Regions from separate parts of the Bacillus sp. AK031 genome, predicted to be linked through region 2. Evidence: riboswitches for the same ligand, from Rfam matches in the RefSeq annotation. Region 2 holds a riboswitch; the other holds the start of a gene.
What was found. Region 2 has a riboswitch for lysine ahead of M1E09_RS05335 (aspartate kinase). Riboswitches for the same ligand answer to the same signal wherever they lie in the genome.
Positions count from the first base shown of each region.

Region 1: it holds a riboswitch for lysine, as region 2 does, so the genes downstream of both, M1E09_RS03295 (Na+/H+ antiporter NhaC family protein) here and M1E09_RS05335 (aspartate kinase) in region 2, are expected to answer to the same signal.

Region 1 covers NZ_CP096424.1:692,506-708,057, reverse strand. Annotated here, with positions in the region: gene yutH (spore coat putative kinase YutH) at 1-511, opposite strand, end outside; gene M1E09_RS03345 (phosphatidylglycerophosphatase A family protein) at 795-1,295, shown strand; gene M1E09_RS03340 (TIGR01457 family HAD-type hydrolase) at 1,664-2,428, opposite strand; gene M1E09_RS03335 (DUF86 domain-containing protein) at 2,463-2,900, opposite strand; gene M1E09_RS03330 (cytosolic protein) at 3,033-3,347, shown strand; gene M1E09_RS03325 (YutD family protein) at 3,441-3,716, opposite strand; gene M1E09_RS03320 (YhcN/YlaJ family sporulation lipoprotein) at 3,856-4,578, shown strand; gene lipA (lipoyl synthase) at 4,624-5,541, opposite strand; gene M1E09_RS03310 (M23 family metallopeptidase) at 5,827-6,771, shown strand; gene M1E09_RS03305 (methionine/alanine import family NSS transporter small subunit) at 6,892-6,990, opposite strand; gene M1E09_RS03300 (sodium-dependent transporter) at 6,992-8,518, opposite strand; gene M1E09_RS03295 (Na+/H+ antiporter NhaC family protein) at 8,863-10,425, opposite strand; lysine riboswitch at 10,540-10,732, opposite strand; gene yunB (sporulation protein YunB) at 10,837-11,595, opposite strand; gene M1E09_RS03285 (HD-GYP domain-containing protein) at 11,655-12,767, opposite strand; gene M1E09_RS03280 (YunC family protein) at 13,888-14,187, opposite strand; gene M1E09_RS03275 (bifunctional metallophosphatase/5'-nucleotidase) at 14,252-15,552, opposite strand, start outside.
Region 2 covers NZ_CP096424.1:1,060,028-1,075,579, forward strand. Annotated here, with positions in the region: gene M1E09_RS05280 (endonuclease MutS2) at 1-1,399, shown strand, start outside; gene M1E09_RS05285 (DUF350 domain-containing protein) at 1,472-1,879, shown strand; gene M1E09_RS05290 (long-chain-fatty-acid--CoA ligase) at 2,182-3,876, shown strand; gene M1E09_RS05295 (TetR/AcrR family transcriptional regulator) at 4,058-4,645, shown strand; gene M1E09_RS05300 (enoyl-CoA hydratase) at 4,672-5,445, shown strand; gene M1E09_RS05305 (electron transfer flavoprotein subunit beta/FixA family protein) at 5,552-6,325, shown strand; gene M1E09_RS05310 (electron transfer flavoprotein subunit alpha/FixB family protein) at 6,495-7,475, shown strand; gene trxA (thioredoxin) at 7,779-8,093, shown strand; gene uvrC (excinuclease ABC subunit UvrC) at 8,284-10,059, shown strand; gene M1E09_RS05325 (transposase) at 10,353-10,637, shown strand; gene M1E09_RS05330 (IS3 family transposase) at 10,649-11,524, shown strand; lysine riboswitch at 12,313-12,491, shown strand; gene M1E09_RS05335 (aspartate kinase) at 12,649-13,893, shown strand; gene M1E09_RS05340 (YslB family protein) at 13,933-14,379, opposite strand; gene M1E09_RS05345 (succinate dehydrogenase cytochrome b558 subunit) at 14,884-15,492, shown strand.

The DNA.
Region 1 (15,552 bases), 370 kb from region 2:
CATTTTCCGCCATGCCTATATAGTATGGACAGCTGTCAATGAAAATCCGTTCAAATTCATCACCTGGATGGTTTTGCAACACCCCTTGATAAGCTTTTTCCATTTGCTCTATTCTTTTTTCCCAAAGAGTTTTCCACTGCCCGATTCTGCTGATGTTCGTGATCTTTTCCTCAACCGCCCGGCCGCGCTGGTGGAATTTTCCCAGCTTCCTTCCCACCTTTGCGCCATTGCTGCTCCTGTGGTTTTCATTTTTGAGCACAGTATAATCCTGCTCATTTTCCGAGACAAGAAATCTGCCTTCTTTTGTAGGAACAAATGAGGAAACATAGCGGTCTCCGTACTTTTTCATATGCTCTGTAATTTTATACAGCTCGACAAGATTCTCCTGTTCCATGTTCGTAACATTGACAATAGTATATATTGACCCATCTGCCATATATCTCTCTTCTCTGCCATCCTTAAACGACCTCTCCGGCTGCAATCCATAATGCTTTGTCAGAATATCTTCCATCCTGCTTCTCCTCCCGAACGTCCTTTTACATCAAGTATATGTAAGAAAAAGGAGCATTCATGAATAAGAAAACGGTTTGGGGACAAAAAGAGAATATAACTTCTAAAAGGGCACCCGCAAACATATATCTATAAGTACACACTTAAATACCACACTTTTTTGGGGATTCATTACTATACTTACCGGCCGGTGGCAATAATAGATAAGTGAATGGGACGGGTCTAATGAAAGAATACTGGTTCACCGGCAGACGCAAAAAAAATTACAGGAAAAGGTGACTGAGATGAAAGATAAAGCTTCAAGAAAATTATCCGAAGAAACTGCTCGCAGATGGCTTCATGAACGTGGAGTTGAAATTGATGATATCGCAGAGCTTGTCTTGTTCCTCCAGAAGAAGTATCATCCAAACCTGGAGTTGGAAGAGTGCCGCAACAACATTGAACGGGTACTATCAAAACGCGAAGTGCAAAATGCGATCCTGACCGGAATCCAGTTAGACCGGCTTGCTGAAAAAGGAATGCTTGAAGAACCTCTTCAATCAATTATTGAAGTGGATGAAGGATTGTACGGAGTAGATGAAATCCTGGCATTTTCCATCGTCAATGTATATGGTTCAATCGGGTTTACTAACTATGGATATATCGATAAACAAAAGCCGGGCATCCTGGAAAAATTGAATGATAAATCATCAGATAAGTGCCATACCTTCCTGGATGATATTGTCGGCGCAATCGCTGCGGCGGCTTCATCAAGGCTGGCTCATCGTTATGAGGAAACAGATTAAAAGAGGACGGGACATAAGTTGAAAACTATTTAATTTAAGGTGAAATAACGAAAATAAAACCGTATGAGTTCAAGATTATTTACTTGACTTCATAAGGTTTTATTCATTTTATCAGGCTCTTTTTAAAAGAGTGTAACTTTAAATGCTATTTTACCCCATACCCTTTTACGTAGGAGGCTTGGAGCGGAAGTCGTGCGACCTCCTGCGGGACTAGCGGGACAGGTGAGACCCCGCAGGCAAAGCCGAGGAGGCTCACCGCCCGCCCCGCGGAGTCGTACGGCTGGAGCGGAAAGCCATTACTTTTAAACAGCCACAATCATTGCGAAAAGAGCCTTTTATTATTGTTTTGTCCCAACCTCTTTTTTGGATTATATATCCCACTCATCAAGCGAGTTGATCGTATATGTCGGCTGTATTTCTTTTTCACGAAGGATTTCTTTCGTTGTCACACCTGTATGGACAAGCAATGTATCCAGTCCGGCATTGATACCCGCAAGTATGTCCGTATCATAGTTGTCGCCGACCATGAGTGTTTTCTCTTTTGGCACACCGAGCACTTCCTGGGCCTGTTCCATGATGATGGATTCAGGCTTTCCAATAAAGATGGGCTGTGTCTGGGTAGATACGGTGATGACAGACGTCAGTGAACCGTTGCCTGGAAGCAGCCCCCTCTCTGTCGGGATGGCAATATCTCCATTCGTTGAAATGAAGGTTGCACCATTTCTGACCCCAAGGCATGCCAGTGCCAGCTTCTCATAATTAATCGACCGGTCGATGCCGACAATCACAAAGTCAGGTTTTTCCTCAACAATTCGAAGACCTTTTTCTTCCAATGCAGAACGGATTCCTTCTTCTCCGATTACATAGGCGGTGGCATTCTTTTTCTTTTCGGCTATAAAACTTGCTGTGGCCATGGAAGTGGTAAATACCTGATGAGGCTCAGCCGGAATATCAAAGTCCCTTAATTTTGCTGAAACCTGCTCAGGTGTCCTGGATGAATTATTTGTGACAAAAAGGTATGGCAGCCCTTTTTCAATCAAGCGGTTTACAAAATCACCAGCTTCCTCTATTTTCTCTTTCCCTTTGTACATCGTCCCATCGAGATCGATTAAGTATCCTTGATAATCTTTCATGGTAACCTCCAGCAATTCAAGTATGTCTGTTATGTTAGTTTTTAAAAGCTGAAACCGGGCCCAGCTCATTCGTCAGGTAATTTCTCACATATACCGGAAACAGGCGCAGTGATTCGATATTTTCGCTCATGCTTTTTGCCACTGCCTCATGATTGATTTGTGTATATTCCTGGACAACCATTTTACGGTAGGAAATAACATTCTTCAGGCTGACTTCCATTTCCTTTGTAATGACCTTTTCATCCAGTAAAATATCAATAATATCCTCATAACTTCCCGGGTCCCTCATAATGAAACCATCAATCATTGCGTTCCCTGTATCGAGGATCGATTCAATCACTGTATGGCAAACCCGCTCCAAAGCGAGCATTTCAACATCAGTCTTCCAGCTGTCCTTTTCTTGAAATAGGTGAAGCTGTTTTTCCATATATTTCAGAATCTCTTCAATTTTTTCACGGTCAACAAAATACATCTGCAGCACCTCGTCTCTTATGTCTAGTTTTCAACTTATAGTGTAACATATTCCTTCAAAATTCTTCTTCCTTCGTCGTCCTGCATGATATCCCGCCACCTCCATATACTAAAGACAATCGGAGGTGGCAATATGTTTTTCAACAAAAAAGATCGCACTCTCGATAAAGAAGAAGAAGTGTATAGTGACTTTTCAAATGTGGAAACACAGCGAAATTTCATCGTACCTGAACAAACTCCGGAGGGTCCTTATGGCGCTCCGAGGGGTAAATATACTCCTGTAGAAAACAAGTCAACACCTTGGCGTGAGGGCCAGCGTTACTACAGCGCGTTCAACTATGAATTCAAGTCGCTCCATCAGGATATACCAAGGCAGGACCCGGGCTCCCACCCTGTCCATGCCGACCCTGACCGTAACGAAGAGCCACCTTATACAGAAAATAAATAAACAAAAGCCGGCACCCCCTATTGGGCAGCGCCGGCTTTATCACTTTAAAGCACTAAAAGGGACAGTCCCTCTTAACACGTTAAAGCATTAAAGTCACTGTTTCGTTTTCTTGACGATAAAGTATGGACAGCCAAAGTTACAGTATTCGTATAAGTAATCCTTAATTGTCGTGATCTTGGTATCAAATGTCGCTTTTTGATTTTGATCATCAAAGAAGCCTTTCAGACGGAGCTGGCCATAGCCCCAGTCACCAAGAATATAATCATACTTGTTCAGAATTTCACTGTATCGGGTTCGGAAAGCCTCTTCATTGAAGCCGTCACGGAACTCTTCCACTACTTCGTAACACACATTATTGATGCACACCATGTTCCTTCACCTACTTTCCACATTACATCTTTTCCGATGATAAAAAATCACTTAATTAAATTATAACTGATTGTCCATTAATTACTAAGAGAAAAATACATTTATCAGGGTCATCATAACAAATGAGGAGGTGTTTTAATTGAAGAAAAAAATGCTAGCCGCAGGAGTAATCAGTTTTTCGCTTCTGGGAGCGGGATGTGCCGATGATCTTGCCTCAGATGGCGATGAGATTTTTCATGATAACGGCAACACGATTAACGTCACTGAAGATGAAGATATCTTCAATAAAGTAGCAGACAATGAACACGCCCGAGGAGAACAGTTTGGTTACGTTCGCCAGCAGAAAAGCCCTATCGCAGGAAGAACAATATCAACAGACGACATGTATACGATTGACCGCGAAAAAGTAGCGGACTCCATCAGCAGAATGAGTGTCACGCTTCCAAAGGTACAGGATGCTGCTACGCTTGTGACGGATGAAGAAGTACTCGTATCCTATAAAACGGATGCAAAAGATAAAGACCTGCGTTTTGAAGTTGCCGATCAGGTCAAAAAAACAGCCTTGTCTGTCGTGCCGCGCTGGTACCACGTTTATGTCACGGATGACGCTAACTTAATGCAAAATGTCGAGAACCTCGCTTCCATGGATACAGACATGGCCAATGTAAACACGGCCATTGATGATACCATCAACCAGATGCTGCAAGCCTCACCCCAGGGACGCAGAATTGATGAGGGTGAAGACCCAAATGGTGTAATGAATGATGAAATGAATGACATGAATGAGGATGACGTACACCGAATTAAACGTGACAGACAAAAACGATATGATAATACCGATCAAGATAGCCTGACTGATTAATGAAAAAGGACTGATCCCTCATAGCGGGTCAGTCCTTTGTTAAATTTATGCCTTTTGGGCTTCTGCCTCTCCCATTTCCTGCTTGGCTTTAGCAGCGGCATTAACTTGCTCATCAGCATGGTAAGAAGAACGTACAAGAGGACCTGCTTCACAGTGGCTGAAGCCTTTTTCAATCGCAATTTTGCGAAGCTCGGCGAACTCATCCGGATGGTAATACTTCTGTACCTTCAAATGTTTCTTTGTCGGCTGCAAATATTGGCCTATCGCCATGATATCCACGTTGCTGGCTCTCAGATCATCCATTGTTTCGATGATTTCTTCCTTTGTTTCACCAAGGCCGACCATGATGCTTGATTTCGTTGGGATTTCAGGCTGAAGTTCTTTCGCACGAGCCAGGAATTCCAGCGTACGCTCATAGGTTGCACGCGCTCTAACTCTTGGAGTCAGGCGGCGAACCGTTTCGATGTTATAGTTCATGATATCCGGTTTTGAGTCCATCAATGTCTTAATATTGTCGAACACACCGCCCATATCGGATGGAAGTACTTCAATTGTCGTAAATGGATTTTTTCTGCGGATCGCTCTTACCGTTTCGGCAAATACAGCAGAACCTCCGTCTTTCAGATCGTCGCGGGCTACCGCCGTAACAACGACATGCTTAAGGTTCATTAACTGAACAGAATCAGCAACACGTTCCGGTTCCTGCAAATCCAACTCATTCGGAAGACCTGTTTTAACAGCACAGAAACGGCATGCACGTGTACAGACATCCCCAAGGATCATGAAAGTTGCCGTACGCCTTGTTCCCCAGCACTCATGGATATTAGGGCACCGTGCTTCTTCACAAACCGTATGAAGATTCTTTTCACGCATCATTTTCTTAAGGCCCATATAATTATCGTTCGTATTCAGCTTGATTTTAAGCCAATCGGGTTTGCGGATATGTTCTTCTTTTTTACTCATAATTTCATCTCCATTCAATGAAGTCACTGTCTAAAGCAAACAGAGTAAAACGCTATTTATCAACAACGCTTTATATATGTAAAAAAATATCAAAAAGTAAAATAACGCGTTCCTTAGACACTTTATCACACTAAAATTCTTTAGACAAGCCTTCAATATGAGGATTACCAGTAATTGATATTTATGAAAACGTAAGACTGTAACACAATAATGGTAGGACTTTAAGGAAAGGTGGAAACGACTTTGTATAAAAAAATCATCGCTCTTATTATATGCAGCTTTTTTATAGCATCCTTCACTATAGATGTTCAGGCAGCCGGAGAGGAAGAACACTTGCCGGAAAGAATGGAACTGTTCAGAAAGATGGAAGCTGCAACCCAGATTCCCTGGTATTACCTTGCTGCAGTCGATCAATATGAACGCAGTCTGCGCTTTTCCAGAAAAGATTTGCCGAAGCCCGAAAATCCTATTTCAATATATTTTCCCCCATCAGAATGGGCTGGTCCTCTCAATCCAAACACCGAGGATCAGAATCCAAAGACCATCACCTTTTTCGATGGAATCGGGAAAGACGGGAATGGCGATGGAATTGCCGACCACACCAACGATGAAGATATATTGGCTGCTTTTGCCGGTTATATATTAGATTATGGGATCGATGAGGATAATTTTAAGATCGCCCTGTGGAATTACTATAAGCGAGATAAAACCGTCAGCATCATCATGGGAAAAGCCAAGCTGTATAAAACTTATGGCCATCTTGATTTAGGCGGAAAAGCATTTCCACTTCCTTTACGGTTTAACTACAGCTACAAAAACACTTGGGGAGATGCCCGTGGGTGGGGCGGCAGAAGGATACACGAAGGGACCGATTTATTCGCCGACTATGGCGTTCCCGTCCGGTCTACTTGTTACGGCATAATTGAGATGAAAGGCTGGAATCGGTTTGGCGGGTGGCGGATCGGAATCCGTGACATCAATAATACCTATCACTACTTTGCTCATTTAAGCGGATTTGCAAAAGACATCCAGGTCGGGCAAGCCGTAGAACCCGGCATGCTGATCGGCGGAGTCGGCAGCTCAGGCTACGGTCCTCCGGGTACTTCAGGGAAGTTCCCTCCTCACCTTCATTATGGAATGTACAAGGACAATGGATATACAGAGTGGTCTTTTGATCCGTATCCATACCTGAGAGTGTGGGAAAGACAGGAGAGGCAGAAGAAGCGGTAGTCTTTCTTGAGCAGCGGCTGGCCGAGATCAACGTTTTTATATCAGGCTCAAGAATGATAACAACAAACGAGAATAAATAATCTAAAAAAGAGCCCCGGGTATCCCGGAGCTCTCTGTCTGTTATTTTGATTTTTTCACCGCATTAAGAATGCTTCCAGCCAAGCCGCCCCAAATAATCAGCATACCGACAATCATCATAAAAATTGCGCTTCCTGACATATTAGCTTACCTCCTTGTAGCTCTCAGCTTCAGTTTTAGCATGCCAGCGTTTGAACATCAACCCTACACCCGCAAGGAGTGCAAAACCTGCTACAAACCATCCACCAAACAGGATAAACATATCTGAATACCCTTCGTAGTTTCCTGTCTCTGTATCAAACTCTTGAAGAAGGTTCTGCTTGAACAAACCAAACATCATGTAGCCAAGTACGATTGGCGTGATTACACCAAGGCAGACTTTCCACCAGCCGCCAAGACGAATGTCAGAAGCGATATTCGCATGTTCCTGGAAGCTGTTAAGCTTGCGAAGGAACCAGGCAATGGCCACAACTTCCACAAGTCCTACGAAAGCTACACCAAACTGATTGATGAAGTAATCTGCTGCATCCAGGAAGAAAAGCCCTCCTTGTGTAGCAAAAAGAATTGAGATAAGAGCTGAAGCTCCTCCTCCAAAAGCAATTGCTTTATTACGGGAAATTCCAAATTTCTCCGAGAATCCTGCCACATATGTTTCTGTGATAGAGATTAATGAAGATAATCCGGCTAACACAAGTGATGCAAAGAACAAGAATCCAAACAGGCCGTTAAGTGCCGGGAACTCGTTGATGATTTGCGGGAATACAACGAACGCAAGTCCGACACCGCCGCTTACTACATCTTGCACTGTCATTCCCTGCTGGTTGGCCATGAAGCCCAGAGCAGCGAATACCCCGATACCGGCAAGCAATTCAAAACCGGAGTTACTGAATCCAGTGATGAAGGCATTGTTTGTGATATCTGATTTCTTAGGAAGATAACTTGAATACGTAATCATGATAGCGAATGCAATGGATAAGCTGAAGAAAATCTGTCCATAAGCAGCCATCCATACGCTTGGCTCCATAATCATATCAAAATTAGGCTTGAAGAATGCATCCAAACCGTCCATTGCCCCAGGTAATGTAAGAGCGCGGACAACAATGATCAGGAACAAGACCACAAGTGCAGGGATGAAAATTTTGTTTGCCACTTCGATTCCTTTTTTAACCCCTTTGAACAGGACTCCAAGTGTAATGGCCCAAACAAGAATTAACGGAATGAATACTCCCGGCACCAGGCTTCCAGTCGTCCCCGGTGTTTCAGCTAGTTTTAAGTAATCGCCAAAAAGGAATCCTTCCGTGTCGCTTCCCCAGCTGAGGTTGAACGAAAACACACTGTAAGACATTGCCCACGCAATGATAACTGCATAGTAGGTGGAGATGACAAATGATACAAAGACTGCCCACCAGCCGATCCATTCTGATTTTCTGCTCATTCTGAAAAATGAAAGCGGTGCAGAACCTCTGTACTTATGGCCAAGAGTGAACTCAAGGACCAAAAGTGGAATACCCGCAGTTAGCAAAGCAAATAAATAAGGAATGAAAAATGCCCCTCCGCCGTTCTCATAAGCTACTGCAGGGAAACGCCAAATGTTCCCGAGGCCGATTGCGGAACCGACCGCTGCCAGAATAAATCCGGCTCTCGTACCCCATTGTGCACGATTTTCCATGATAACTCCCCCCTGAATACAATTTAATAATCTTTAGTATTTTCAGATTATTTAGATAATCTAAAATCAGTATAGCTAGTATTAGGACGAATGTCAAAGTATTATTTGATTTTTGCAAATCATTTTTTCAGATGCTTTTAATCATGCATGCCGATAGGGTCGAAACCACATGGAAGCTATTTCGAGATAACAAATAACTTGTGATGAGGAATTTGTAGAAGGCTTTTGTGCATATGGCTTGAAAACACAAAAAACATCATTAAATGTGCTTGTCTTTCTCCTGATTTCACCAAAAAAAGAGAGACAACATCGCATAACGAAGTTGTCTCTCCTCTTAATACTATTTAATGTGTTGCACTCACAGTTCTTTTCGCAATTACAGCAAACAGCACAAGCAGTATGATTGTAACAGCTAGTCCAACCAACGTGCTGCCAGTCAGTCCCAGTGCCAGGAAACCAACCGAAGCGATAACCGCTCCTGTGATGGCATAAGGAAGCTGGGTGATGACGTGGTCGATATGGTTGCTTCCTGCCCCTGTCGATGAAAGAATCGTTGTATCGGAAATCGGTGAACAATGATCACCGAACACAGATCCAGCAAGAACAGCTGCCATAGCAGGAAGAAGGATGCTCACGTCTGTAGCAGCAGCGATTTCCCCTGCAATTGGAAGCAGGATACCGAATGAACCCCAAGAAGTTCCTGTTGAGAACGCCATAACACCTGCTACAAGGAACAGGATTACCGGAAGCAGCCCGATGTTAAGGTTGGACTGTTCCACAAGTCCTGCCAGGTATTCTCCCGTTTGCAATGAACCAATCAATGTAACGATCGTCCAGGCAAACACGAGGATGTATACAGCTGGAAGCATGGATTTGATTCCTTCTGCAAAACCGGCTGCCAGAGCTTTACCTCCAATAGCTGAAGAAGAGGAATATTGTCTGAAGAAGAAAATCAATGCCGCTGCAAGGCCGATCAATCCTCCATACACTAATGAAGTGGCAACATCTGTATTTTCCAGGATGACCAGAAGTGAGGCATCTCCTTCGAGTGCATTATATCCTGTCCAAAGCATGGCCCCAACAGTTCCAGCGACCAATGCAGCGATAGGCCAGATCAAGTCTCCGACTGTCCCTTTTTCGCTAACCGGCAGGTCATTTTTAAGTTCACCGGGAATTTCCTTGTTTGGGTCATAAACTTCTCCAGTAGTCATCGCGCGCTGTTCGTGTTCGCGCATTTTCCCAAAGTCGATCCCTCTGTAAGAAGTAATGAATACAAGGCCGATTGCTGCCCATACGTAAAGATTCATAGGAACAATTTGAATAAATGCAGAAAATGCCGTATAGCCAGTGATGGCATGGTCCGCTAAAATTCCGCCGATAAGAGCAATGATAAAGGCTCCCCAGCTTGAAATGGGTGACACCACACAAATCGGTGCCGATGTCGAGTCGATGATATATGCCAGTTTGGCACGCGAAATTTTATGGCGGTCTGTTATCGGCCTTGAGACCTGCCCGACTGCCAAAGCATTAAAATAGTCATCGATAAAAATAATAATTCCCAATACTGCAGTTAAAATCTGTGCGCCGGCTCTTGTTTTCACACGCTTCATTGCCCATTCGCCAAACGCTCTGCTTCCACCGGAAATGTTGACAAAAGCAGTAATGACTCCAAGAAGCAGTAAAAATAAAATGATGTAGACGTTCCAGGTGTTCAGTTCCCCACCATCGACAAAGATGCCTTTAAATGCATCCCAGATGATTGAAACCGTTTCGCCAATAGAGAATTCTGCAAGAAGCAATGCCGCAGTGACAATGCCGACCCCAAGTGACAAAAGCACTCTTCTTGTCAGGATAACCATCAGGATGGCTAAAAGGGGTGGTAATAAAGAATAAATAGTGTTTTCCATTTTTCTCCTCCTATAAAGACAGGGAGGGAACAATCGAAAATGATAGAAGAAAATAAAAAAGGCAACAATAGAGAATCCTATCATTACCTTTTGTAATATAGTCATTTCTCCATCACGATCTGTAGCTCCCCATTATAATGGCTTCGACAGCCAAACAATGACAGTGTTACCCTTATTCAAGGTAACCCCAGCAGAAAAGATTCAGACCAATCTTCATCTGCTTCGGCACATATCCCCTTTCAACCAAGATCACAGTTGTCATCCTCACTTGGTTTAGTAATGAACAGGTGCAGCCTCTACCCCATCGGATTTAGATGATTGTAGTAAATATTCAATTTACTAAATTAATATATCAGCATTGCAAGGGGATGACAAGAAGAATTTTTTTCTTCTCCTGGATTTATGTCCAAACTAATTCAAAGGTACTTCAATCGAAGGAGCAGAATCACCCCCGCTGTTAAAAAATTGAGGTACTTCCCCTTCCATCAATCCCATTGCCACAAGGACATTCTGTTCGATGGTTTTCGTTTTTGTTGCGAAGGGAATAATGATTTGGACATTAACCTTGATGTGAATGTATACCTTCACAAGAGCATTATTAATTCCAAACTCTTCAACCTCCGTTATGACATCTGATTCCACATCACCGATAGCATTGAATCTCACCGGAATTTTAGGCCCTAAGTTACCTAAAAGAGCATTATTCGTTGCCTGCCCGATTGGAACAGAGAAGACGATCCCTTCGTCTCCTTCTGCTGCTTCATTCTCTATTTCCACTTCGGTCAGGAATTCGAGGTCTTTTAAATTTCCCCTTTCAGCCTCCTGCAAATTCAATTGTACAAGGTTTACAATCTCATTTTGGACACGGGTGATGATTTCTGTGTTAAATTGCCTGTATCCTCTGTCACCATCGGCCGAATCCGATTCCTGCGTTACTTCATTTATATCCATGACATTTGCAATTTTTTTACTGACCGCTTTATTAATAACCAAGGTTCCGATTCTGCTGGTCTGGGTCTCAGCGTAACTGACTAATGTAGGTTTTAACCCTTCATTGATAATCCACAAGCCTCCCGCAGTGGAAAACATAAAAAATACAAATGTTAATAAAAATACATATCGAAAAGGCAATGGTCCTCTTCGGGGTTTATATTTTTTATTTTTAATCAAAAAAATCCCCCCTTACAAGCTATATGTATGCTTGTAAGCAGAGGATTAACGCAAAAAATTTATTTAACTTCCAGCAGGCCTGCCTCATATTCCGGATCAAAATCAGTAATGAGAACATCAAGCCTGACAGCCAAATCCAAAGTATATGGCTGTTCAAGGTCCCCCTCCTTATCTGCAATGATACGGATTAGCGGCCTGTGTGTGAGACTTTTATTTTGTTTTTCAACGATTCCTCTGCGGCCGTCATTAAGGACGACAACCATGCCGTTCGGGTAAATGGCCACAGACTTCCGGAAAGCCTGAATGACGTTAGAATCAAAAAGGGTACCGGAACCTGCATAAAGGATTTCAAGAGCTTCGTGCGGCAGCATAGCCTCGCGATACACTCTATTGGAAGTCAAGGCATCAAACACATCGGCAACTGCGATGATTTTGGCATAGGGGTGTATTTCGTCTCCCTTTAGTCCGCGCGGATAACCGGACCCATCCAGACGCTCATGATGCTGAAAAGCGCAATGGGCAACCAGCAGCGAAACATTATGCAGCTGCCTGAGTATATCAAAACCATACTCTGAATGCTTTTGAACTTCCGTGAACTCATCATATGTAAGCTTGTCGGGTTTCATCAATATCTCTTCCGGGACTTTCATCTTTCCGATATCATGCAGGATGGCTCCAAGGCCAAGCATATCGAGTTGTTTAGGCGGCATCCCAAGTTCAATGCCAATCGCCAAAGTATACAGAGTGACATTGAAGGAATGATGAAATACATAAGAATCATAGGTAAACACATCTGTCAGCAAGGTTAATAAATCGTTGCTCCCTTTTATTTCTTTTAGAATCGTATCAACAACCTCTTTGAAGCTTGCAGCACTTTGCTCAAGAGCGACAATGTTATTGGTTATAGAATTCCCTTCTAAATGAGTAAAGGTAGAATCGATTTTATTAACAGCATCCTGCCTGACTTTTGCAGGAATGGAATCCGATGTTTCAATACCGGCAGATAAGCTGTCTTCAATATAAACATACTGGATATTTAAGTCGACCAGCCTTTGAATCATCCGTCCGGTCACGGAGACACCTGACTTAATCAGTGCCTGGCCGTTTCCATTATAGACAGTTGAAGCCATGGTCATTCCTGGTTTTAGAGTTTTGGTTGATATAAATCTCATCGAATTCTCCTATGCATGACCCATCATTTTTCGACAATTTTTAGTAATATCTTCATTATAAAGCATTTAAAGGTATTTTCAACCGAACTGATTTTGTTTTTGTGTGCATTCTTACTTTGATTAGCGAAAATGGTTCTTTATTCCCAGTTCGCTGTATTTTGTTTTTTTGTATGTCTGGTTGTCCCTTAAGACATTGGTCTTTATTTCTCCGTTATCTACCAGCTGGCTCTTTTTGTGGTTACGTAGATGGTCTATATTACCGGTTATACACCAGCTGCCTTTTTTCAAGCTGCGTAGATGGCTTTTATTCACTGGTTATACAACACCTGGCACATCCTGATAAACCCTAGATGGTCTTTAGGCCCCGGTTATCTACCAGCTGCCTCTTTTTCAAGCTGCATAGATGGCTTATATTCACTGGTTATACACCACCTGACACGTTTTGATAAACCCTAGATGGTCTTTTGGCCCCGGTTATCTACCAGCTGCCTCTTTTTCAAGTTGCGTAGATGACTTTTATCCACCGGTTATACACCACCTGGCACGTTCTGATAAACCCTAGATGGTCTTTTGGCCCCGGTTATCTACCAGCTGCCTCTTTTTCAAGCTGCGTAGATGGCTTATATTCACTGGTTATACACCACCTGACACGTTCTGATAAACCCTAGATGGTCTTTTGGCCCCGGTTATCTACCAGCTGCCTCTTTTTCAAGCTCCGTAGATGGCTTTTATCTACCGGTTATACAACACCTGGCACGTTCTGATAAACCCTAGATGGTCTTTTGGCCCCGGTTATCTACCAGCTGCCTCTTTTTCAAGTTGCGCAGATGGCCTATATCCACCGGTTATACAACACCTGGCACGTTCTGATAAACCCTAGATGGTCTTTAGGCCCCGGTTATCTACCAGCTACCTCTTTTTCAAGCTGCGTAGATGGCCTATATCCACAGTTATCCACCACCCAGCACTTTCTAATAAACCTTAGATGGTCTTTAGGCCCCGGTTATCCACCAGCTGCCTCCTTAGATTCTGCCATCCGAATCCAATTACTCCTTCATATCCCTTAATGACCTTCACCAGCCAACAAAAAAAGCCTGAACCAATGTCCAGGCCTTTTACCTTATATCATTTTAAGCAGAGCGTCTCTGCCGGTCATCCCCGGGGTAATGCCTCTTTGTTCGGCTTCATGGGTGACAGATTCAAGCGGCGCTTCAATCAGCTGCTCTATTGTTTTTACTCCTACTGCTCTGCCGGCGATAATCTTCCTGTCTTTGAGCTTTGCGTTCAGCAAACCTACATCCAGGGCACCGCACATTATATATCCTTTATCACTGGTTACGACAAGCAGATTGGTTTTGGGAAGCTGGACAGAAACCGCAAGAAAAGTGTGGCCGTCGATCTCCACAGGGGAAAGATTCATCACTGTCAATCCTCTCCTTTCAACTCCTATTTTATGAGAAGAAGGGAGAAGAGGTGACAGCGTGTCAGGCTTTAATGTGCTTTAACTTCCAGGACAGCACATCTCTCAGGAATTCAGGCATGTAATAATGCTTTTCTGCCCGTTGAAGTTCCGGGAAGAAATGGCCGAATGTAAACATATCGGTCGTTGCCAGCTTATAAGTCTGCTGTGAATTAATCTCGGCATTGTTTATAAAAATATGCTGAACATCTTTTCCAAAAGAAATATTGCTGTAGATAAAATCACCCATCACTTTCCCGCGGAATCCCAGTCCTTTTACCTGAAGATGGTGCAGCTTTTCGTCACGTGTAGCTTTAATAACTTCCTTTAATTCCGATCCTTTCAATTCAATGACACATGGATTGATGGGATGCGGCAGGATTCGATGCAAGTCAAAGCGGGTGACCGGCCCTTCCTTTAACCCTTCTAATACCAAACCGGAATTAATAAAAGCGCAGTCCGCTTCCTTACACCATTCGAGCAGCCCATCACAGAGAATTTGAGGCAGAGCTGAAGGCATAAACCAATCCGCTTCCAAGCTCGTATTTAGTTCGGCAACTGTTTCATTTAACAAGGCTCGCCCCTTGGTGTGCCAGCCCCGGATCTGTTCCTCTTCATTTGGGGAAGCCGGAAGATGATCCTGTTCATAAAGCTGTGCCTTTCGTGAAGTAACCGTTTTTGTTTCCGTATCAAACTCCAGAATGATATGCCCAACATAGTGGCCATGCTTCCCTGCAGCCCCCATCAAAGTTCCGTTCATCTCCTTGCCTTCATGAAAGATATGATGGGTATGGGCACCCAGGATAATGTCCACATTGGGAAATTGGTCCGCTATCCACTCATCATCCCTTATGCCAAGATGGGAAAGCAGGATAATCATATCCGTCTTATCAGAAAGCTCTTCAAGGCTTTTAGCCAACTGGTCAATCGGAGATACGATGTTCCACCCCAGCGGTTTATAAAAAGGAGTAAAAGGAGCTGTTAATCCCAGTACTCCAACCCTTACGCCTGCTTTCGTCACATATATATGATGAGGCTTAGCCCATAATGGGATTTCTCCTTCCTCTGTATAAAGGTTTGCCAGCAGGATATCGAATCCCGCTTCTCCATATAAGTCATTCAATTCATCGTAGGAGAACGTAATACCTTCGTTATTGCCTATTGTAACGGCATCATAGCCGACCTCATTCAGCAGTTGCACATTCCCTTTCCCCAGCGTGCCTTCAGAAAATGGGTGCCATCGGTCAACGTGGTCGCCTATATCAAATAAAAAAACTTCATCCTTTTCATCAAGATGCCATTGCTTTCTTACCTTAAGAAAATCCC
Region 2 (15,552 bases):
TGATATCGAGTTAGGCAAGGATTTCAGTTCGATAGTCATTACAGGTCCGAATACCGGAGGAAAAACCGTAACCCTTAAGACGATCGGGCTTCTGACTTTGATGGCGCAGTCCGGCTTGCAGATTCCGGCTTTGGACGGCTCTACAATGGGCGTATTCCAAAATGTTTATGCCGATATTGGGGATGAACAATCAATTGAGCAAAGCTTGAGTACATTCTCTTCCCATATGGTGAATATTGTGGATATCCTTGGAAAAGTCGATCATGAAAGCCTTGTACTTTTCGATGAACTGGGAGCCGGTACAGACCCGCAAGAGGGTGCAGCCCTGGCTATTTCCATTTTGGATGAAGTGCATCAACGTGGAGCCAAGGTGGTCGCCACCACTCACTATCCGGAATTGAAAGCTTACGGCTACAATAGAGATGGTGTAATTAACGCAAGTGTCGAGTTTGATGTCGAGACATTGAGCCCGACCTATAAATTGCTGATCGGGGTTCCGGGACGAAGCAATGCTTTTGAGATATCGAAGCGATTGGGGCTGGCTGATCGAGTCATCCATCGTGCCAAGTCACATATCGGCACTGACAGTAAGGAAATTGAAAATATGATTGCGTCCCTGGAAAAAAGCAGAAAAGATGCCGAAGCGGATTATGATGAAGCGCATGAACTGTTGAAGCAGGCTGAAAAAATGCATAAAGATATTCAAAAACAAATGATGGAGTTTTATGAAAAGCGGGACAGCATGTATGAGAAAGCTGAACTGAAAGCTTCCCGCGTCGTTGAACAAGCAAAAGAAGAGGCTGAAGGCGTTATTCGTGATCTCAGGAAAATGAGGCTTGAAAAAAGCGCACAAGTAAAAGAGCATGAGTTGATTGACGCAAGGAAGAGGATAGAAGGTGCGGCGCCTGTATTAGAAAGAAGCAAGCCTCAGAAAGCTGCTGCCAAACAAAAGCGCGAGCTCCAGCCTGGAGATGAAGTCAAAGTGCTTTCATTCGATCAGAAAGGGCATCTGATTGATAAGGTTTCTAATAAGGAATGGCAGGTACAGATGGGGATCATGAAAATGAAAGTCAAAGAGAGAGACCTGGAATTCATTCAAGCAGAGAAAAAAGTGGAAACAAAACCTCTAGCCACTGTAAAAGGAAAAGACTTTCACGTCGGACTGGAACTTGACCTTCGGGGTGAAAGGTTTGAAAATGCATTGTCAAGAGTAGAAAAGTATATTGATGATGCCTTGCTTGCCGGTTATCCACGGGTTTCCATCATCCATGGTAAAGGGACAGGAGCACTTCGACAAGGTGTTCAGGAATATCTTAAGAACCACCGCTCCGTTAAACGTGTAAGGCTTGGTGAAGCAGGAGAAGGCGGCACAGGTGTTAGTGTAGTAGAGTTTAAATAAGGCTTTCTTCTACTTCTATATCAAACAATACTTTTATTGCATGCGAAATAATAACTTTAAGGGAGTTTGGGGATGGAGAACTTTTGGGAAAATGAATTTATTCAAACAGCTGGTTATTACAGTGTTGTCATACTTTTCCTCGTCTTGTTTCTTTCAATTTTTGAACTTGTGACAAAGTACAAGAATTGGGAAGAAATCCAAAAAGGGAATTTTGCCGTTGCAATGGCCACTGGCGGGAAAATATTTGGAATTGCCAATATTTTCAGGCATTCCATTGCAGAAAACGATACATTGCTGACCACCATCGGCTGGGGTGTATTCGGTTTTCTGCTGCTGTTATCCGGATACTTCATTTATGAGTTTTTGACACCAAAGTTTAAAATTGATGACGAGATTCAAAAAGACAACCGGGCGGTAGGCTTTATCTCCCTTGTCATATCTGTTGGCCTGTCTTATGTTATAGGGGCAGGAATCTCATAAGGAGAGAAACATGGAAACATTAGCGAAAGTATTACTCGGGCTTTGTGCCGGATTTATCATTGTAGGCATTATTTACTTATTCTTCTTTGTGTAAAAATATTGCTAAGAGAACAGGGCTGCTGCGGCGGCCCTGTTTTTTTATGCAAAGCTATAGGAGAAAAGATAAGTTGTCCCAGGTATGAAACGCTGAAAATATTCATAATGTGTGTAAATAGCATTTCGAATTGTAAGAGTAGTAAAGATATACTATAATAGTATAAAGAATTAAAATTTTCTAATAATTTAAAAGGGGGGAATGAATTATGGAAAGGCCATGGCTTGAATTGTATCCGGAAGAAATTAAGAAGGAACTTGATTATACACCCGCACCGCTGCAGGACTATTTGACTAAAGCGGCAGAACTTTATCCTGAAAAGTCTGCCATCCATTTTATGGGCAAAGAGATCTCTTACAGAGACCTCTATGACTCAGCCTTGAAGTTTGCCAACTATTTAAGAAGTCTGGGAATAGAAAAGGGAGACAGGGTTGCGATTATGCTGCCGAACACTCCTCAATCAGTGATTGGCTATTACGGCATTTTATACGCTGGCGGTGTTGTCGTTCAGACTAATCCACTCTATATGGAGAGAGAGCTTGAATACCAGATGAATGATTCGGGTGCGAAAGTGATCTTGACGATGGATATCCTTTTTCCAAGGGTTTCAAAAGTAATGAATGATACATCTCTCCAGCACATAATTGTAACCGCTATCAAAGATTACCTGCCGTTTCCGAAGAATCTGGTTTATCCTTTTATCCAGAAAAAACAATACGGCATCGTGGTCAAGGTGGAGCCTTCAGAGAAATTTCATCTTTTTACAGAAATTATGAAGAAATCCAGCAATGAAACGATCGACCTGCCTTTTGATTTTGAAGAAGATCTGGCATTGCTCCAGTATACAGGCGGTACGACAGGATTTCCAAAAGGTGTCATGCTCACCCATAAAAATCTTGTATCAAATGCCGCAATGTGTGACACTTGGCTGTATAAGTGTAAGAAAGGTGAAGAAATCATTTTAGGGATCCTTCCATTCTTTCATGTATATGGGATGACCACCGTAATGATCCTGTCCGTGATGCAAGGATATAAAATGGTATTGCTGCCGAAGTTTGATGTGGAAACGACGCTGAAAACCATTCAGAAACAAAAGCCGACACTATTTCCAGGTGCGCCTACCATATATATCGGTTTATTGAATCATCCGGACTTAAAAAAGTATGATTTATCTTCTGTACATTCTTGTATAAGCGGGTCAGCTCCCCTTCCGGTAGAAGTACAGCAGAAGTTTGAGGAAGTCACTGGTGGAAAGCTGGTAGAAGGATACGGGCTGACGGAATCGTCCCCTGTCACACATGCCAACTTTTTATGGGATCGCGAGCGAATGAAAGGAAGTGTTGGAATTCCATGGCCGGACACGGATTCTGCCATCTTCTCCATGGAAACGGGCGAAAAGCTCCCGCCAAATGAAATTGGGGAGATTTGTGTCAAAGGTCCTCAAGTAATGAAAGGGTATTGGAACAGGCCGGAAGAAACCGAGATGACAATGAAGGACGGCTGGCTGCTCACGGGTGACCTGGGGTATATGGATGAAAAAGGCTACTTTTATGTAGTAGACCGCAAAAAAGATATGATCATTGCTGGCGGATTTAATATCTATCCACGGGAAATTGAAGAGGTCCTCTATGAACATCCTGATGTACAGGAAGTTGTCGCTGCCGGAATCCCGGATCCATACCGTGGTGAAACCGTAAAGGCATATATTGTACTGAAAGAAAATTCAAATGCGTCAGAAGAGGAATTGGATGAATTTGTAAGAAAGCATCTTGCAGCCTATAAAGTACCGAGAATTTATGAATTCAGGGATGAGCTGCCAAAAACAGCTGTCGGCAAAATCTTGAGAAGAGCACTGGTTGATGAAGAAAAGAGTAAGTTAGATAATGATGAAAAACTTGGTTGAGGTTCATTGGCTGGAGTTAAAGATACTTCAATTTGAAACCGTATAACATTGAGGCTAGTATTCAGCCTTCTTTTTGCAAGAGAAGTGGACAAGGATTTTATTCTTGACATTTATTCTCGAGCATTTTATTATGAAAATATGAATGAATAGTCATTCAGTATTTGAAGAGGCAGGGCATGATATGAAAAGAGACAAACCGAAATATAAACAAATCATCGATGCCGCTGTAATTGTGATTGCTGAGAATGGATACCATCAGGCCCAGGTTTCAAGAATAGCGAAGCAGGCTGGAGTGGCGGATGGCACCATTTATCTTTACTTCAAAAACAAAGAAGATATATTGATCTCATTATTCAGAGAGAAAATGGGAATGTTTGTCGAAAAAATTGAAGAAGTTATAGCAGGAAAACGAACAGCGGCGGAGAAGTTATTAATGATGATAGAAAATCATTGTAAAATCTTGTCGGAAGATCACCATCTGGCTATTGTCACACAGCTTGAATTAAGGCAGTCAAACAAGGATATACGTTTGAAGGTCAATGAAGTCTTAAAAGGATATCTATCAGTAATAGATAAGATTTTGACTGAGGGAATTGATTCGGGAGAATTTTCGTCCGATCTTGATATCAGGCTGGCACGCCAGATGATCTTTGGTACAATTGACGAGATGCTTACGAACTGGGTCATGAATGAACAAAAGTATGACCTTTCATCACAAGTCCCTGCTATACATAAACTGCTGCTTAACGGCTGTGGTTCCAGGGGCTGAAGTATTTGCATAAGGAGGTAGGAAAGATGCAGTATTTGAGCTGCAAGATTGAAAGCCAAACAGCACTGATTACAATCCAGCGTCCCCCTGCAAACGCTTTGGCAAGCGATTTGATCATTGAATTGGATGCCTTGATGGATGAATTGGAGAGTAACGAAGATGTAAGAGTGCTGCTTCTGCATGGTGAAGGAAGATTCTTCTCAGCAGGCGCCGATATTAAAGAGTTTACCAAGGTCGAAAGCGGAGATGACTTCACGAAATTGTCCAAAAGGGGCCAAGACCTCTTTGAACGCATGGAGAACTTCTCTAAGCCGATCATTGCTGCAATTCATGGCGCTGCCTTAGGAGGCGGCCTTGAACTGGCAATGGGCTGCCATATCCGCCTTGCCGGTGAAAATGCCAAGCTTGGCTTGCCTGAACTTCAATTGGGACTTATTCCGGGATTTGCCGGTTCTCAGCGTTTAGCTAAGTTTGTCGGTTCAGCAAAAGCTGCCGAAATGCTGCTGACGAGTGAGCCGATAAGCGGTAAAGAAGCAGCCCGCTGCGGATTGGCAAACAGGGCCTATCCTGATGAGGAAGTTTTTGAAGAGGCAAAGAAAATGGCGTTCACAATCGCGAAGAAGAGTCCTGTCTCCATGAAAGCAGCTCTCGAATTGCTTCGTTATACTAAAGATGACCGTTTCTATGAAGGTGTCGAGCGTGAAGCGAAACTCTTCGGAGAAGTCTTCATGTCAGAAGACGGTCAAGAAGGAATCAAAGCATTTATTGAAAAACGTTCTCCTGAATTCAAGGGCAAGTAAATTAATGGCCTGCTCTTGAAACTCAGATATAGAATATTTTTTTGCTTAAAATTTTCTCAATCTTTTTAAACAATTGAAAGTTTGAACTTTTAGGAGGGAACTAGAAATGAACATCTATGTACTTATGAAAAGAACTTTCGATACTGAGGAAAGAATCAGTATTTCAAACAATCAAATCAGTGAGGATGGTGCTGAATTCATCATCAATCCTTATGATGAATATGCAATCGAAGAAGCAATCCAGGTCCGTGACGAACATGGTGGAGAAATCACTGTAGTCTCTGTTGGCAATGAAGAAGGTGAAAAACAGCTTCGCACAGCACTTGCTATGGGAGCGGATAAGGCTGTCCTCATCAACACTGAAGATGACGTAGAGAATGGTGACCAGTTCACAACTGCAAAGATTCTTTCTGAATTCCTGAAAGACAAAGAAGCAGATTTAATTCTTGCAGGTAACGTTGCGATTGACGGAGGTTCCGGACAAGTAGGTCCACGTGTAGCTGAGCAGCTTAATATCCCTTACGTTACAACAATTACAAGCCTGAAAATCGATGGAGATACCGTAACGGTTGTACGTGACGTAGAAGGTGATTCTGAGACAATCGAAACATCCCTTCCTTTGCTGGTAACGGCACAGCAAGGTTTGAACGAGCCGAGATATCCATCTCTGCCTGGAATTATGAAAGCAAAGAAAAAACCTTTAGATGAAATCGAAATTGATGATCTGGACCTTGAAGAAGAAGATGTTGAGGCGAAAACGAAAACGATTGAAATCTTCTTGCCGCCTGAGAAGGAAGCGGGCAAAATTCTTGAAGGTGAGCTTGATGATCAAGTCAAAGAACTTGTCGAGCTTCTTCATACACAAGCCAAAGTCGTTTAATAAAGCTCTTTCCGTAAAAATTGCTGCTTAGAAAGATTAGTGAAATCGTTCTAAGGAAAAAGCGCGAATGGCCTTTGTGCCGGAATTTATCCGAAAAGCAGCAATCTAAGCGGCGACAGCTTTAGTTGTAGACCAATCAACAGAACATTCACTCAGGAGGTAATCTAACATGGCAAGAAAAGTATTGGTACTTGGTGAAGTAAGAGATAATGCATTAAGAAACGTTTCCTTTGAAGCAATCGCAGCAGGCAAGACGGTTGCAGAAGGAGGAGAAGTTGTAGGAGTTTTGCTGGGCGCTTCTGTAAGCGCTTTAGGAAATGAAATGATCCAATATGGAGCTGACCGTGTCGTTGTTGTTGAAGATGAGAAGCTTGATCAATATACATCTGACGGGTATTCTCAAGCAGTAATGGCTGTAATCGAACAGGAAAATCCGGAAGGCATTGTTTTCGGGCATACTGCTTTGGGTAAAGACCTTTCTCCAAAGGTTGCCAGCAAGCTTAGCACCGGCTTGATTTCTGACGCTACAGCTCTTGAGGAGGCAGGCGGCAACCTTGTATTCACCCGCCCTATCTATTCCGGTAAGGCGTTCGAAAAGAAAATCGTTACAGATGGATTAATCTTTGCAACAATCCGGCCTAATAACATCGATCCGCTTGAGAAAGACGAATCCAGAAGTGGAGATGTTAGTTCCGTCTCAGTGGATATTAAAGATATCCGTACGGTCATCAAGGAAGTTGTCCGCAAAGCAAGCGAAGGAGTTGACCTTTCCGAAGCGAAAGTTGTCATTGCCGGCGGACGCGGAGTGAAAAGCGAAGATGGTTTTAACCCATTAAATGAGCTTGCCGATGTTTTAGGAGGTGCTGTAGGAGCTTCCCGTGGGGCATGTGATGCGGATTATTGCGACTACTCTCTTCAAATTGGGCAGACTGGTAAAGTTGTTACTCCTGATTTATATATTGCCTGCGGTATTTCTGGAGCTATCCAACATTTAGCAGGTATGTCAAACTCTAAAATCATCGTGGCAATCAATAAAGATCCGGAAGCTAACATTTTCAATGTAGCTGACTACGGAATTGTAGGCGACCTGTTTGAAGTTGTTCCTATGCTTACAGAAGAATTCAAAAAGTTAAAAGTATCTTCTTCATAAGCAACCTAAGCAGCTGCTCTCAGAGCAGCTGCTTCACTATTTGTACTTTGATTGTAAAGCTGCCGGCTAAGAGGCCGCACGGAATTTCATCGTGCTAATACGATAATATATCGACTGATTTCTTCTGGTAACACAAGGTATGCCGCTTTGTTGGAGGGCTCATTTCCTGAAAAATTTGGTTATCCAACCATGAATAAACAAGGTGATTAAGGGTAAATTACCTCCGAGGCATATTTATAGCATCATCAAAAAAACGATGATATACTGACGTTAACTTTTAAAGATAATTGGAGGCGAATATAAATGGCTATTACGAACGCAACAGATCAAACATTCACAAACGAAGTAAGTTCAGGTTTAGTACTTGCTGACTTCTGGGCACCTTGGTGCGGGCCTTGTAAAATGATTGCACCAGTCCTTGAAGAACTTGATTCTGAAATGGGCGACAAAGTAAAAATCGTCAAAGTTGACGTTGATGAAAACCAAGAAACTGCAGGAAACTATGGTGTAATGAGTATTCCTACTCTTGTAGTTCTTAAAGATGGCGAAGTTGTTGATAAAGTTATCGGCTTCCAACCAAAAGAAGCTCTTGCTGAATTACTGAACAAACATTCATAATGCTGTGAGAAATTAAAGAAACGGGCCCTTTGGCTCGTTTCTTTTTTTATGGATGATATTCACAGTGCAAATGTATTCTTTTGCCAAAGGTTCTCCTGTTGACCTTATTCGACTAATTGCCTATGATTATTGAAGAAGTTTACTGTTTTCCGTTCATTTTATAAAGGTATGGCGCAGGGGGTGAATATAAATGAACGAGATCATTTCAAATAAACTTGCACTGCTGCCGGATCAGCCGGGATGTTACCTGATGAAAGACAGGCAGGGAACAGTAATCTATGTTGGGAAAGCCAAAGTGCTGAAAAATCGTGTGAGGTCTTACTTTACGGGATCTCATGATGGAAAGACTCAAAGGCTCGTCGGTGAGATCGAGGATTTTGAATATATTGTAACATCATCCAATTTGGAAGCGCTGATTCTTGAATTGAATCTGATCAAAAAACATGATCCTAAATATAATGTCATGCTGAAAGATGATAAAAGCTATCCATTTATCAAACTGACAGCAGAGAGACATCCCAGGCTTATCATTACACGCAATGTAAAAAAAGATAAGGGCAAATATTTCGGTCCGTACCCAAATGCAGGGGCGGCAAATGAAACGAAAAAACTTCTCGACAGGATTTACCCGTTGAGAAAATGTGATAACCTGCCTGACCGGGTCTGCTTGTATTACCACTTAGGGCAATGCCTTGCACCCTGTGTCAATGAAATCGAGCAGGAAACATATAAAAAACTAACCGATGAAATATCCCGCTTCCTCAATGGCGGCTATAAAGAAATTAAGACAGAGCTTCATGAGAAAATGACAAAAGCAGCTGAAAACCTGGAATTTGAAAGAGCAAAAGAATTCAGGGATCAGATTCAGCATATTGAAGCAACGATGGAGAAGCAGACGATGACCATGACGGACTTCACCGATAGGGACATCTTCGGGTATGCTGTCGATAAAGGCTGGATGTGTGTACAGGTGTTTTTTGTCCGCCAAGGTAAGCTCATTGAGCGCGATGTTTCCATGTTCCCGATTTATGATGAACCGTCAGAGGAGTTCTTAACATATATTGGGCAGTTTTATTCGAAAACTAATCACTTCAAGCCAAAAGAAATCAATCTTCCGGAAGGAATTGATGAAACCATCGTATCCGAACTCTTGGATGTGAGAACCACCAGGCCGCAAAGAGGGCAAAAAAAACACTTGGTACAACTGGCAGGGAAAAATGCGGAGATTGCATTAAAGGAAAAGTTCTCTTTAATTGAAAGGGATGAAGAAAGAACGATTCATGCAGTTGATAAACTGGGTGAGGCAATGGGCATCTATACACCACATCGGATTGAGGCATTCGACAACTCGAACATTCAGGGGACGGACCCTGTCTCAGCTATGATTGTTTTCCTTGACGGCAAACCCGAAAAGAAGGAATATCGAAAATATAAAATAAAATCTGTAAAAGGGCCTGATGACTATGATTCCATGCGTGAAGTAGTCAGAAGAAGATATACAAGAGTATTGAAAGAAGGCTTGCCGCTTCCGGACTTGATTGTGATTGATGGTGGAAAAGGGCAGATTGGGGCAGCAAAAGAAGTGCTCGAACTGGAATTGAATCTGGATATTCCAGTAGCAGGATTGGCGAAAGATGAAAAACACCAGACCTCAGAACTCTTATATGGCGACCCGCTTGAAATTGTGCCGCTTGAGAAAAGAAGCCAGGAGTTCTATCTCCTGCAGCGAATTCAAGACGAAGTTCACCGTTTCGCGATTACTTTCCACAGGCAGCTGCGAGGTAAAACGGCTTTTTCATCCATGCTTGATGAAGTAAGTGGAATAGGTCCAAAACGAAAAAAGCAGCTGCTGAAGACGTTTGGATCAATGAAAAAAATGAAAGAAGCCGGACTTGAACAATTCATTGAAGCCGGTTTGCCGAAAGCGGCCGCCGAGGAACTGATGGAGAAGCTGAAGGAAGAGTGATTCATCTCTCCTTGTCTGAGGATCAAAAATTGCATAGTTAACTCCCCTGCTAACCTGTATTATTCAAGGCTATTGGGGGTTTTTTAATAAAATGAATTTTCTTGGGAGATTCACGGCAAGACATATTATTACAGGGGGACTTAGCTTTTATAATGGTATGATTAATGGCTAAACATGGTATTATAGCGGGGAATAGCTTTTATAATGGTATGATTTTAAGTTAGTCTAAAAAGTGGACACAAGAAAAAGGTAGTGAGTTAGAATATAACTATCATTTATAAGGACGTGTTCACATGGGAAAACATTATTCATCCGAATATAAAGAGTATGTATGTAAAATGGTCGTGGAGGAAGGAAGAAAAGCGTCAGAGGTAGCTTATGAGCTGGAGATCCCCTACACCACGATGACTAAATGGGTACAAAAGTATAAACAAGCTAAGAACAGTAAGCATGACTATGTTACGCCTTCTGAGTTTGAGAAGCTAAAAAAGCAACATGAAAAAGAGATGAAAGCCCTACAGGAGGAGAATGAGATCCTAAAAAAGGCCATGCACATCTTCACGAAAAAAACCGAGTAAAGTTCGAGTTTATTGAAGCCCATAGAGATGAACATACGGTAGTGAAGATGTGTGAAGTGTTGAAGGTATCATCTAGCGGCTTCTATAAATGGCTGGAAAGACAGGCCATTGGCGAGACGGAAAGAGAAAAACGCAAGAAGGAATTGCTTCAGAAAATTAGTAAGTCCTATCATGAAAGCCTGGGGACTTATGGAAGCCCCAGAGTACATGATGATTTAGTTGAGTGGAACTATACGGTTTCCTTGAAGACAGTTGCGCGTTACATGCAGGAACTTGGACTGAGAGCCATTCCAGAAACGAAGTTTGTGGTTACGACGGATTCCAATCACTCTCTGCCTCTATATCCAAACGTGGTGAATCGAGAATTTACTGTCGATACACCAAACAAGGTGTGGGTCGCCGATATAACGTATGTCTGGACACTTGAAGGCTGGCTTTATCTGTCATCAATCATGGACTTATTCTCAAGAAAAATTGTGGGTTGGAGCCATGGAAAGACAATGAAAAAGGAACTAACCCTGGATGCTTTAAAAATGGCTTTAGATTCAAGGAATCCTGAAGAAGGACTCATTCACCATTCCGACCGTGGATCCCAGTATTGTTCGAATGACTACATCGATTGTTTAAAGGAAAGAGACATTCAAATAAGTATGAGCCGGAAAGGAGATCCATACGACAATGCTTGTATTGAATCCTTCCACGCCACCATTAAGAAGGAGCTAATCTACCGATTCCGTTTTGACACAAGGGAACAGGCTGCCAAGGCCATTAATTTCTATATCTCTGCCCGGTATAATGAGAAGCGGAAACATTCCACTTTGGGCTATTGTTCCCCTAACAACTTTGAAAGAAAATACCAACAGGATTCCTTAGAAAAAATCTCATAAATGTACCATTTGCCTGAGTAATGAGTGATTCAAAATTGAATCACTCATTACTCAGGCCCACCAAACGAAGTGCGGTAGCCATTAAGGGTTACAAAATACCTTTTTAGATTGCCCATTTTCTTGACAGAAGTCCAGATTAATGGCTAAACATGGTATTACAGCGGGGAATAGCTTTTATAATGGTATGATTAATGGCTAAACATGGTATTACAGCGGGGAATAGCTTTTATAATGGTATGATTAATGGCTAAACATGGTATTACAGCGGAGATCAGCTTTTATAATGGTATGATTAATGGCTAAACAAGGTATTATAGCGGGAAATAGCTTTTATAATGGTATGATTAATGGCTAAACAAGGTATTATAGCGGGAAATAGCTTTTATAATGGTATGATTAATGGCTAAACAAGGTATTATAGCGGGAATCAGCTTTTATAATGGTATGATTAATGGCTAAACAAGGTATTACAGCGGGGAATAGCTTTTATAATGGTATGATTAATGGCTAAACATGGTATTACAGCGGGAAATAGCTTTTATAGTGGTATGATTAATGCCTAAACATTGTATTATAGCAGGATTTACCTTTTATTATGGAATGATTATAGCCTAAACACATTATAAGAGCCTGGAATGTCTTTGTATATTATGCATCTTATCCAAGTAAGCCCATTACCTCGTTGGCAAGTGAAAGAATTAAACGAAATAGAAAATCTTATAATTGTCACGATTTTTAATATGTGTTAAAATGAATGAAAATTTTATAAAAATTATCACTTTTATACAAGTGGTGGTAGAGGTGCGGAATTCCATCAGTACAAGCTTCGAGGAGTATGAGCTCTTAAGACAGGCTTTGAAAGGGGGATCCGCCGAAGTGGAGACAGGCTCATGGCTGTTTTCTCTGGTTCTGTATTTAATAGATGCAGGATTGTCAAGATTAACAGTCTTGGAGAGCTATCTCACGTGGAACCTGCATAAGTTTGCGTTTTCACAGGCAATGAGATATTTCTCATTGCCTTTTTTAATGAGGTTGTTTTTTGAAATAGGCCGTTATTCTTGAACTGATTCTTTACTTAGCGTAATGGAAATGACCAAAACCAGATAGGAAATGAGGACGAGAATGTGGGACTGATTGTTCAAAAGTTTGGAGGTACCTCTGTCGGAGATATTGAAAGAATCAAAAATGTTGCCGGCCGGGTTAGAGAAGAGAGGGACAGAGGCAATGATGTAGTCGTCGTTGTGTCGGCAATGGGAAAAACGACAGATGGGCTCGTTGATTTAGCCTATCAAGCTTCATCAAAGCCGAGCAAACGGGAAATGGATATGATCCTGACAACAGGTGAACAGATAACAATATCACTGCTTTCAATGGCTCTTTTGGATACAGGATATGAAGCTGTCTCCATGACAGGCTGGCAGGCTGGACTTGAGACCGAGAACATACACGGGAATGCCCGGATTACAAATATCAATACCGACCGGATCAAGAAGAACCTGGAAGAAAACCGGATTGTGGTAGTGGCTGGTTTCCAGGGACTTGCAGAGGGTGGGGAAATCACCACATTGGGCCGCGGAGGGTCCGATACTACAGCAGTTGCTCTTGCTGCCGCTTTGGGAGCAGACAGATGTGATATTTATACAGATGTGGATGGAGTGTACACTTCAGATCCACGTTATGTGAAGAATGCCAGGAAACTTGCATCAGTAGCTTATGATGAGATGCTTGAACTGGCTAATCTCGGTGCGGGAGTACTGCATCCGCGAGCTGTCGAATTTGCAAAGAATTACGGTGTCCCTCTGGAAGTAAGGTCCAGTATGGAAAAAGAGAAAGGCACGATTATTGAGGAGGAAGTATCTATGGAAAAAGGATTGATTGTGCGTGGAGTCGCTTTTGAAGAGGAAATCATCAGAATGACAGTACTGGGGCTGCAAAATGAAATAACCAGCCTTTCTTCCATATTCTCTACTCTTGCCAAACATCATATCAATGTTGATATTATCATTCAGAGTAAAACTGAAACAGGAAGCATTAACTTATCGTTTTCCATTAAAAAAGGTGATTTGGAAGACGCGATGGAGGTATTGCAGAACAATAAAGATTCACTTGGTTTCAGCAGCATAGAACACGAGAGCGGTCTGGCCAAGGTGTCCATCGTCGGTTCCGGCATGATTTCCAACCCGGGGGTAGCTGCCCAAATGTTTGAAGTTCTGGCTAGTAATGAAATTCCGATCAAGATGGTCAGTACATCGGAGATCAAAGTGTCTGCTGTCGTAGATGAAGAACTAATGCTTAAAGCAGCCGAGGTTCTGCATTCAGAGTTTAATCTGGATAAGTCAGATGTGCCCGAAAAGGTTTCGGCACGTTAATAAAAAGGGGCTTCCCTGCCGGATAACAGGGAAGCTTTTTTAAGGTTCAATCGTATCTTTTAAATCAGTCCGTACAATAATTTTGACTGTCTTCGATCTCTTATGAATTTCTTCAGCCGCTTCTGTGACAGCTTTCTTTTGATTCTGTACCTGTTCCGCGAGAAAGCCTGCTTCCATTTTGAAGGAAATATCAGTCTTCAATGCCAGCCTTCTTTCAATGAACGGTCCGGATAATGTATAGATTTGCTCAGCTTTTTTTTCATCCGTTAGGTCAAGCTTACCCCATCCGGCTTCAAGGCAGAATGCTTCCATTTCTTCAAATGAAACCAGCGGAAACTTTCGTGCCAGGCTTTTTCCGCCCCAGTATAGAATATCGGTTGTATGTTTTCCAAGAATTTCAGGCAGCAGAATATCCCTCATTAGCTCATATCCAAATAAAGGAACGGTTTCCATTTTCCCTGCTATCTTCTCTTTGCTGCTATCCAAAGTAATCCCCTCTTTCTATAAGGCTCTCATTATTCAGGAACTGATAAGAGAGTTATCTATCTGATTATTTTCCACAGTTTCACTTAGTTATTCATTCAATGGGTATTGGGTTAGAATTTTTTCCAGTCCGTAAACTCTGTTATTAATCTATTAAAACATGAAGGATGCAAAATATAAATTGATTATATAAAAAATGTATAGATGGAATGTTTTATCGACATAATGTTTGTGACTATTCACCCTGCAGCTTTTGTTGGCAGACAGTACATTTATCTCCCGTATGACTCTGTTTTTCAGGTCTGAGAGTATTATCAATATATTAAAAATATTTTTGCGCTATCACCTAATTTTATGTATACGTTTTCTTGACGCTTTACTAACATGGGAGTAAAATGGACATGTCACATTTTTGTTATAATATGAAAATTTGCAGAAGGTTTATACCTTAAATATTATTGGCAAGTTCTTTTACATGCATTTTTTCATCACTAAGGGGGGTATATCATGGCTGGAAATCGTGAGTTTAATTATCGCAGGCTTCATTCATTACTAGGTGTTATTCCAGTAGGGATATTCTTAATTCAACATTTAGTAGTCAACCACTTTGCTACGCGCGGAGAAGAAGCATTTAACAGTGCTGCACACTTTATGGAGAGTTTACCTTTCCGGATCGTACTTGAAACATTTATCATCTTTCTTCCATTGTTGTTTCATGCTATTTATGGTTTATATATAGCCTTTACAGCAAAGAACAATGTAAGTAAATACGGTTATTTCCGTAACTGGATGTTCTTGCTTCAGCGTATATCTGGTGTGATCACGCTGATCTTCATCACGTGGCACGTATGGGAAACAAGGGTAGCGGCTGCATTCGGATCTGAAGTTAATTTTCAAATGATGGAAAATATTCTATCTAATCCGTTTATGATGGGCTTCTATATTATCGGAGTTATCTCTACTATCTTCCACTTTGCTAACGGATTGTGGTCTTTCCTTGTGAGCTGGGGAATTACAGTTTCTCCTCGTTCCCAAGTAATCGCTACTTATGTTACAATCGGTATTTTCGTTGCTCTATCCATCGTTGGAATCAGAGCATTATACGCTTTCGTTTAATTCTTAATTCAATTTTAAATAATACTAGACTGGATATTGGTATTTTCGTAGGAAAAGGAG